4 regions of the Lysinibacillus sp. FSL K6-0057 genome follow, and region 1 is predicted to be linked to each of the others. Evidence: riboswitches for the same ligand, from Rfam matches in the RefSeq annotation. Region 1 holds a riboswitch; each other region holds the start of a gene.

Region 1 (2,255 bases):
GACGAAAACCACTAGTTCTCCGTGATGAAGTCTATGGTGTTTGGGCAGCTCTCGCAGGGCTGATAATCGGATTTGAGGTTTTTACAGGGGATATTTTCCTTTATATTTTATTCGCAGTAATTACAGCGTTACGTATTCTTTCCTATATGATGAAGTGGCGCTTGCCATTACGAAAATTAAATCGTGCATAAATACCATTCAGCCAATGACCAAAAATTAAGTCATTGGCTGTTTTATTGTTTTTATCTTTTTAACAACTGCATTGATTCTTCTAAAGTCACCATATTTTTCATCATCGAGCAGGCTGCATCTAAAATGGGAAAGGCTAGGGCTGCACCAGAGCCTTCACCTAAACGCATATTCATGTACAACATTGGTTCAATGCCAAATAATGCAGCGGCAATTTTAGCCCCTGGTTCCTCTGAGGCATGGGAAGGAATAATATAATCTTTTACTTTTGGTTCGAGCTTATAAGCAATGAGCGCGGCAATAGTTGAAATAAATCCATCAATGACAACAGGTTTACGATGGACTGCAGCGCCAAGTATAATGCCTATCATCGCCCCTATCTCTAACCCGCCAACCTTAGCTAGAACATCGATGACATCTTTAGGATTAGGCGTATTTAAGCTAATTGCTTTTTCAATAATCGCCGCTTTATGGGCAATTCCACCTTGACCAACTCCTGCTCCAAATCCTGTTACTTCAATTGGGTCACAGTCAGTTAGAACAGCTAATATCGCAGCACTCGGTGTTGTATTGCCGATGCCCATTTCCCCAGTTCCAAGTACATTGGCACCTTTTCTGATTTCCTCTGTTGCCACACGAATTCCTACTTCAATGGATTGAATAGCCTCTTCTCTAGACATAGCTGGACCTTGTGCCATGTTATCTGTACCATATTTAATTTTATGAATGAGGACACCTGCATCAAGTGGAATATCTTCTTTTACCCCAACATCTACTGTTACTACCTTTGCATTGGTAATGCCCGCAATCGCACAAACACCTGTACCTCCCTTAGGAAAATTTAATGTTTGAAAGACCGTCACATCTTGTGGATTCGTGGTTACACCTTCCTCACAAACACCGTGATCTGCTGCACAAACAATGATGACTTTTTTATCAATCACCGGAAATAATTGTCCAGTTATGCCAGAAAGCTGCACTGCAATGGACTCTAGTTTTCCTAAACTGCCAGGGGGTTTACATAGGGCATCTATACGCTGTCTAGCTTGCTCCATCACCTTCAGGTCAGCACCTTGGATGTTTTGTATCGTGTCTTGTAGTAATTGCATGATAATTGCTCCTCTCTTTTTAAGACAAAAAGAAAAAGTCTGTAGTTTATTGTCATGACAAATAAACTACAGACTTTTCCATCATCTATATCTTCTAAAGCATGTAGGCAGGTCTCCTGGCTCAAGTTCAACATCTCATAGCACCTTCCCAGCAATTTGCTAGTGGCATTCACTATGAAACTCCCTTATACAGTGGCGGGTCCGCTAAAGCTTTTCACTTTATTCCCTATTCTCCCTATTGGGCACCTATTGCTTTTATTCAACTACTTTAAATCTACGACAGCTCACTTTTCCTGTCAATATGTGAAAAGTAAACTTGTAAAACTAAACAGTAACACTATAAAGTGGCTTATGTCTTTTCCAATTCACTTAGTAATGTTGAGCCTAATAGAAGAACAGCCCCTATTATTTGTAGGACTGTCATTTGTTCACCAATAATCATTGTTGAGAGTACTAATGATGTCAGTGGATCAATATAGCTAAGAATGGCTATACTTTGACCTTTTAGCTGAGACATGCCTAAAAAGAACAAAAAGAACCCCACACCTGCATGCACAATACCAAGTACTATCAATACTAGAACGAACCCAAAACTAATTTGCATCACTTGAAAACCCGTAGTCCCTACAATATAGAGACAGAGCAAAAATGCAGCTAAAGAGAGTTGGATAATTGTATTTTCGGGCTCTTTTAAACCACGAATACGTTTATTTGTAAAGGTTAGTACCGTGTAAAAGCATGCTGCGATCAAACCATAGACAATACCGATAAAGTGACCACTGTTCTCCATGTTTTGGCTTTGGACAATCAAAAATAGGCCTATTAATGCTACAGCAACATACACTATTTTTCTCCCTACTAACGTCTCTTTTAAAATAATAGGAGATAAACAGATGACCAGTACTGGCGCAAAATAATAACTTAGTGCTGCATTGGCAATGGTCGTTTCCTTATAAG
Region 2 (2,255 bases), 1.2 Mb from region 1:
GCCTAATAGCAACTGAAAGAATGTTGTTTTACCTCGTCCGTTTCTCCCGATAAATCCAAGTTTCCAATCGGTATCGATTTGGAAGTTTACCCCTTCAAAAATATTGTCAAAGCTACTTGGATAAGAAAAAGTTAGGTTTTGTACTTGTATCATGGACATGATAATTCCTCCTTTGTATTGCAATAGTTTTCCTTTTCATACAAAGTCGGTCTACCCATCTATGCTCCATTGCTCCGTATAAGTAGATGGATATTAACGACTTATACGGAGTATTACATGCGTCACAATAGTATCTGAATCGCTCATATTATCTCTCTCCTTTACGAGTAGATGAAAGGTACAGATTCAACGATGAGAGCAAGAAAAAAATCCCTCCAATCGTGCATTGGAAGGATTAGTCTTTCACTGAATAAAGTCGATTTGCCACTCGTATCATGACAAATAAAATGCAAACTGATTGTTAAAAATGGATAGACTAACCCTATATTTTGGTTTGAAATCATTCAATTCAAATAAAAATATAGTTTAGTTCATCATCGTCCATTCATCAGTCCTCTCATAATTGTCTATTTATAGTAACAAATTTTTTAACAGAATACAATGTAGCCTTATCTTAGCGGAGATATTTAATAATTCCTAGAATATTTATAGAAATAATTTATATAATTGTTTAAAAATAATTTCTACTATTCTGAAATGTATGCTATAGTAGGAGCATAATTGAATAATGTGTAAGACTTGGTGCCAAATGAAAGTTTGGCTTAAAAGGGAAGTCGGTGCAAATCCGACGCTGTCCCGCAACTGTAATTCGGAGCAAATCACAAATGCCACTGGGGAAACTGGGAAGGCTGTGAGGCGTGTTGATGAAAAGCCAGGAGACCTGCCAATTTCTAGTACACACCAAATACCTACGTGGAAATAGGTGGTGAAAAGTGACCAAATAGGCACTGTGCGATAATGTTTATGCAAAAGTAGATACTTTTTCGTATTGTTTTAGCATTCATAATTTTAACATGCAGCCATTTTCCAAATAGGAGAATGGCTTTTTATTTTTTCTAAAAAGGAGATTAAAACATGACCTATACAAGCACACTCATTGGTTACCCTTATATAGGGGAAGATCGCGAATGGAAAAAAGCATTAGAATTATTTTGGCGTAATGAACTTTCTGAAGAGGACTTTGAGGAAAGATTAAAGAAGATTCGTTTAGCTAGAATCGACAAGCAGCTACAATTGGGTATCGAAATGGTGACAGTTGGTGATTTTACGTATTACGATAGAATGTTAGATATGGCTTTGATGTTTGGTCTAGTACCAAAACGCTTTAACTGGCAAGGTGGTAAAGTCGATTTACATACCTACTACAGTGTAGCAAGAGGGAATAAAACAGCCGTAGCGAGTGAAATGACAAAATGGTTTAATACCAATTATCACTATATTGTTCCTGAGTATGAGGGACAAACCTTACAACTAACAGAAAATAAAGTGTTAGCTGACTTTTTAGAGACGAAAGAAGCATTCGGGATCATCACGAAGCCGACATTGATTGGTCCCTATACATTTTGCAAGTTAACAAAAGGCTACAACAAATTAACACAGGTTGAATACTTATTAGCCTTATTACCGCTCTATACGCAGGTATTAAAAGAGTTAGTGGATGCAGGTGCCACTTGGATTCAGCTAGAAGAGCCATCCCTTGTTACAACTCTTGATCCAGCAGAGATAAAGCTGGTGCAAGAAATTTACGACCAGTTAGCCGTTGCCGTTCCAGGGGCTAAGATTATGCTACAGACTTATTTTGAAGCATTATGTGCCTATGAAACATTGATTACGCTGCCTGTTCAAGGTTTTGGCCTAGACTTTGTTCATGGCTATAAAGGGAATATGGAGTCACTGCGTCAATTTGGTTTCCCTCAGGACAAAGTATTGGCAATTGGGGTTGTAAATGGCCGTGATATTTGGCGTTCAAACCTTGCAGAGGTCAACGCAACGATTCAAGCCATTGAACAGCTAAGTCATGCCGAAGAGCTATGGATTCAACCATCAAGTAACCTACAGCACGTTCCAATCACAACCTCTCTTGAAAATGAACTTGACCCTGTTTTAAAGCAGGCTTTGGCCTTCGCAGATGAAAAAATCGTAGAAATCACGGGGCTGACTAAATTTAGACGAGATAAAGATGGTTCCTTACAACATAATTTTTCAGAAAGTATGAAGGCGATTGAGGCTCTAAAAAATCATCCAATCCGCCAAAA
Region 3 (2,255 bases), 740 kb from region 1:
ATTTTTAACAGAACGTCAAGGAGGCTCAGACGTTGGCGCGAATGTTGTGGAGGCGAGAAAGGATGGCGCTGCGTATCGCCTATATGGTGAAAAATACTTCGCATCCAATGCGGGTATGTGTGGAGTAGCGATGGTGTTGGCACGACTAGAAGATGCGCCAGCAGGTTCCAAAGGCTTAACGTTGTTTGCAGTTCCTTGGCACAAAGAAGATGGAACAGCCAATCATCTTCGTATTCGCCGACTGAAAGATAAGTTAGGCGTTCGAGCAGTTCCTTCAGGTGAGGTAGAATTTGATGGTGCACTTGCCTATGTTGTAGGGGAGCAAAATAAAGGGATTTATTACATGCTAGAAGCACTAAATCTCTCAAGAATTTGTAATGCAGTAGCTTCAATTGGCATTATGCGTCGTGGCTTTTTAGAGGCAAAACATTACGTAACCAATCGTTATGCATTTGGTAAGCCTTTAACACAATACCCTATGGTTCAGGATACTTTAGGTAAATTTGCGGCTAAGTTGCATGTGGAAGTAGCGACAGTTTTTGATCTTATTCAATTATACGATAAAGTGACGAGTGGACAGGGAACACAGCAAGACCTTATTATGAATCGCTTATATATTGCCATTATGAAAAAGGAAACAGCAGAGCAAGCCGTTCATTATGCTAGTGAGGCAATTGAGTTACACGGAGGTAATGGCTATATCGAAGACTTTGTAACGCCCCGCTTATTAAGAGACGCACAAGTGTTGACGGTGTGGGAGGGGACGGCTAATATTTTGGCCTTAGAACTCATTCGGTTAGTAGATAAGTTTCATGCACATGAACTGTTTGTACAGGAGATGGAGGAACGCTTAGAAAAATTAGCTAACAGCTCGTTAGTACAAATCGTTAAAGAACAATTGGCGAATATGGCTATGAAACTACAAATCTTTAGCGCTTTAGACGCGGCAACAAAAACTTTTGAAGCAAAAGATATGGCGAAAAAAATGGCTCATCTTTATGAAAGCGTCGTAGCAGTAGAATGGGCGCATAAATTTGGTGGGAAATATGAAAAACTAGCGGACGTTTATTTAGAGCAGACGTGGTCATTAAGAGAAATGGGTGCTCAAATGAAAACAGTTCAATATTTTTCTGAAATTGTATAATAGCTTGGGAGTCGTCTTGAATGGAGGCGACTTCTTTCATTTTCATGTATAATGAAATCAACTGAATATTGTAAAGGTTCTTTACTTAAGTAAAGTGAAAAGGGAAATCGGTGTAATTCCGATGCGGTCCCGCCACTGTAAGTGTGAGTTTTTTCAAATGATGCCACTGAAGATTTCGGGAAGGCTTGAAAAATCGCAAGGAGCACAAGCCAGGAGACCTGCCTTTATAACAGACATGACAACCTACGAGGATAGGGTGGTGGATTTTGTATCAGTTTTTTGGTGCGATTTTGCCCCCCTCATCATTCAAAGATGAGGGGTTTTATTTTGATGCAGAATAAAGTGAAATGTCGCACGGATCAACGAAGGAGGATTCACATGAAGGAATTTTGGAAAATAGGATTATCAGCATTTTTAGCAGTAGGCTTGCTAGCTGCTTGTGGACAGGAAGCAAAAGATAACAAGCCAGCTACTGAGCAGCAAACACAGCAAGAAACAGCACAGGTGGATGAAGCAACATTCCCAATGACTATAACAGATGCCCTTGGCAAGGACATTACTCTTGAAGCACCTCCTGAGAAAATTGTTTCACTTATTCCAAGTAACACTGAAATCCTTTTTGGACTTGGTTTAAATGATGAAATAGTTGGTGTTACTGACAACGACGATTATCCACCAGAGGCAGCTGAGAAGGATAAGGTTGGCGGAATGGAATACGATATTGAAAAAATTATTGCCTTAAAACCAGATATCGTTTTTTCACACGAATCTAGCATGTCTCTTTCAGAAGAGGCTATTGCACAGCTTGAATCAGCAGGTTTGAAAGTGTTTGTAGTAAGAAATGCACAAGACTTTAATGAAACATATACGACAATTGAGCAACTTGGTCGTGCTACAGGGAAATTACCAGAGGCTGAAAAAATTGTTGCTAATATGAAGGCCAAAGTAGAAGAAGTTTTGACTAAAGTCAAGGATGTTGAACCAAAAAAAGTGTTAGTCGAAGCATCGGATGAGCCAGATATTTATACAGCTGGCAATGGCACATTTATGAACGCAATGCTTGAAATGATCAATGCAGAGAATGTAGCTGTAGATGGTGATAATTGGTATA
Region 4 (2,255 bases), 1.7 Mb from region 1:
GCAATCACATCTTCCTCAGAAACTTGCGCCCAACTATTCAATTCAGAAAAAACATTATTAACATTAGCTGCATCTAGTATTTCTTGTTGGAAAGTGCTAGAGCCCGCTGTATAAATGTCTGGCTTAGGGCTAACCTCTAAATAAACATTTTTCGGCGTCTTTACGTCTTTCACCTTCGTTTGTACTTCAGCAATTTTCGCTTTAATCTCTTCGTTTAATTTACTTCCTTGATCAGCAACATCCATCACAGCAGCAATTTGTTCGATATCTCCATAAACATCATCGAAAGTAGTCGCAGATTGAATAACAAACACTTTAATTCCTGCATCTTCAAGCGGCTTTAGTGCATCCTTATCACCGATTGTATAAGCAATGACAACATCTGGCTTTAACGCTAAAATTCGTTCACTGTTAAAATTCGTAGTATCAGAGACACGTTCAATTTTTTGTGCTTCCTCTGGGTAAGTATCGTACTCAGTTGCCCCTACAATTTTATCGCCAACACCTAGAGCAAACAAGATTTCAGTATTACTTGGTTGTAATGATACAACTGTTTTTGGAACTTCATTAAATTCTATTTCAACACCACGGTCATCTGTCACTTTATAGCTTGTTTTCTCTGTGTGTTGTGTATCCTGTGAAGCATCTTTGTTTTTTGTATCTTCAGCAGTGCCACAGCCTGCTAACATCAGTGCAAGTAAGAGCACTGATAGCCATTGGAATTTAAATACTTTCTTCATTATTATTCTCCTTTTTCTTTTTCATTGGGTATGATTTACTAATAAATGGTATTTCAGCTATTCCTGTTTGCTGATTCATAAAAACAGCCATGACAAAACATACATTAGCTAATAAGCCAAGGTAATCGAAAAGAATAGCAGGAACCGCTCGTTCTTCTGATACTTTGTGTAAGGTACGATATGATTTTTTTGCTTCACTGCGGCAAAGATGTAAAGCAGCAGCGGCCTCAGTTCCTTGAGGTAAAACAAAACTTTGAATCTCTTCCTTCACATGACCAACGTAAAAGTCATAACGCTCACTTAACCAAGATAAATCCTCTTCAGTTACTGCTAGTTTTCCACGAACTGAGCCATTGACATGATAAGCCATAGGTAAAATAAGCATTAAATCCTCTTCAACAACTTGAATATCCTCTTTTTTTACTGCAGCTAATGCAACTCCTAGATGTGTTGTGAGGCTATCCGTTCGAATTTCAAAATCGACCGTTGAAGCTTTCTCACGCATAAATGGATAACAAGAATAACGTGCATCTTTTTTCACTTGCTGTCCCCCCTACTTTCTATAATGAAAAATTCTTACATGAAAGGCATAAAAAAAGCCGCTCCTTTTGCAAAGGAACGACAAAAATAACATAATGATCGCCATCAAGCTCGACTTAGCCTATGTTTTTGCCGTATATCCTCCTAGCTTCCGAGAAGTTTTTATACGTTCAAATAAAGGTCGGTCTCCTGGCTTGTACAGTTCATTACATGAAACGAATGAGTTATAAAGAACCTTCCCATCTTCTTTGAGACAGTGGTAAATCTTTATAATGGCTGTACTTACAGTTGCGGAAACAGCTCCGGTTTTTCACCGGATTCCCGATTATGCTAACTAGCACCTTTATTCTGCAAGAATAATTCATTTGTAAAGCAGTTTATCATATATGATTCAGAAAAAATAGTTGTGCTGCGCATGGATAACTTTAAACATCCAGCAATATTTCTACTTTAAGAGAAAATTTAAAACCATTTTATAAGTTTTTACATTATTAAAAAAATTTATAGACTATAATAGTGTTTCAATTGCCTGTTCGATATCGAGCTGAGAATCTGTTGGCTCAAAGCGTGCGACAGTCTTACCACCAGCATCTACTAGAAACTTTGTAAAGTTCCAGCGAATATTACGACCATCTAAAAAGCTTGGGGCAAGTTGAACAATTGCTTCAGCAAGCATTTTCTCTTGCATACTTGCCTTACCAAATTCTCGAAAATTCGCTTCATGCTTTAAATAATTAAAGAGTGGATGTGTAGCCTCACCATTCACCTGTACAAGCTCAAAAATCGGGAATGTGACTCCATAGTTCACCTTGCAAAGATGCTTAGTTTCCTCCCCATCTTCAGGATTTTGATGACCAAATTGATCACAGGGGAAGCCAAGGACTACAAAATTTTCTTTCCCATATTTATCATACATTTTTTGTAAATCTTCAAATTGATATGTAAATCGGCATTGATTTGCCGTGTTAACAATTA

The links. Region 1 has a riboswitch for cobalamin ahead of cobT (nicotinate-nucleotide--dimethylbenzimidazole phosphoribosyltransferase). Riboswitches for the same ligand answer to the same signal wherever they lie in the genome.
Region 2: another riboswitch for cobalamin. It lies ahead of metE (5-methyltetrahydropteroyltriglutamate--homocysteine S-methyltransferase); the one in region 1 lies ahead of cobT (nicotinate-nucleotide--dimethylbenzimidazole phosphoribosyltransferase).
Region 3: another riboswitch for cobalamin. It lies ahead of MHB40_RS02675 (ABC transporter substrate-binding protein); the one in region 1 lies ahead of cobT (nicotinate-nucleotide--dimethylbenzimidazole phosphoribosyltransferase).
Region 4: another riboswitch for cobalamin. It lies ahead of MHB40_RS23180 (hypothetical protein); the one in region 1 lies ahead of cobT (nicotinate-nucleotide--dimethylbenzimidazole phosphoribosyltransferase).

The regions. Positions count from the first base shown of each region.
Region 1 covers NZ_CP152047.1:1,300,067-1,302,321, reverse strand. The annotation lists gene MHB40_RS06055 (trimeric intracellular cation channel family protein) at 1-191, shown strand, start outside; gene cobT (nicotinate-nucleotide--dimethylbenzimidazole phosphoribosyltransferase) at 243-1,298, opposite strand; cobalamin riboswitch at 1,387-1,563, opposite strand; gene MHB40_RS06045 (DMT family transporter) at 1,648-2,255, opposite strand, start outside.
Region 2 covers NZ_CP152047.1:2,533,465-2,535,719, forward strand. The annotation lists gene MHB40_RS12395 (Lsa family ABC-F type ribosomal protection protein) at 1-159, opposite strand, end outside; cobalamin riboswitch at 723-903, shown strand; gene metE (5-methyltetrahydropteroyltriglutamate--homocysteine S-methyltransferase) at 1,075-2,255, shown strand, end outside.
Region 3 covers NZ_CP152047.1:560,914-563,168, forward strand. The annotation lists gene MHB40_RS02670 (acyl-CoA dehydrogenase family protein) at 1-1,144, shown strand, start outside; cobalamin riboswitch at 1,202-1,385, shown strand; gene MHB40_RS02675 (ABC transporter substrate-binding protein) at 1,523-2,255, shown strand, end outside.
Region 4 covers NZ_CP152047.1:4,644,012-4,646,266, forward strand. The annotation lists gene MHB40_RS23175 (cobalamin-binding protein) at 1-740, opposite strand, end outside; gene MHB40_RS23180 (hypothetical protein) at 724-1,281, opposite strand; cobalamin riboswitch at 1,442-1,640, opposite strand; gene MHB40_RS23185 (glutathione peroxidase) at 1,789-2,255, opposite strand, start outside.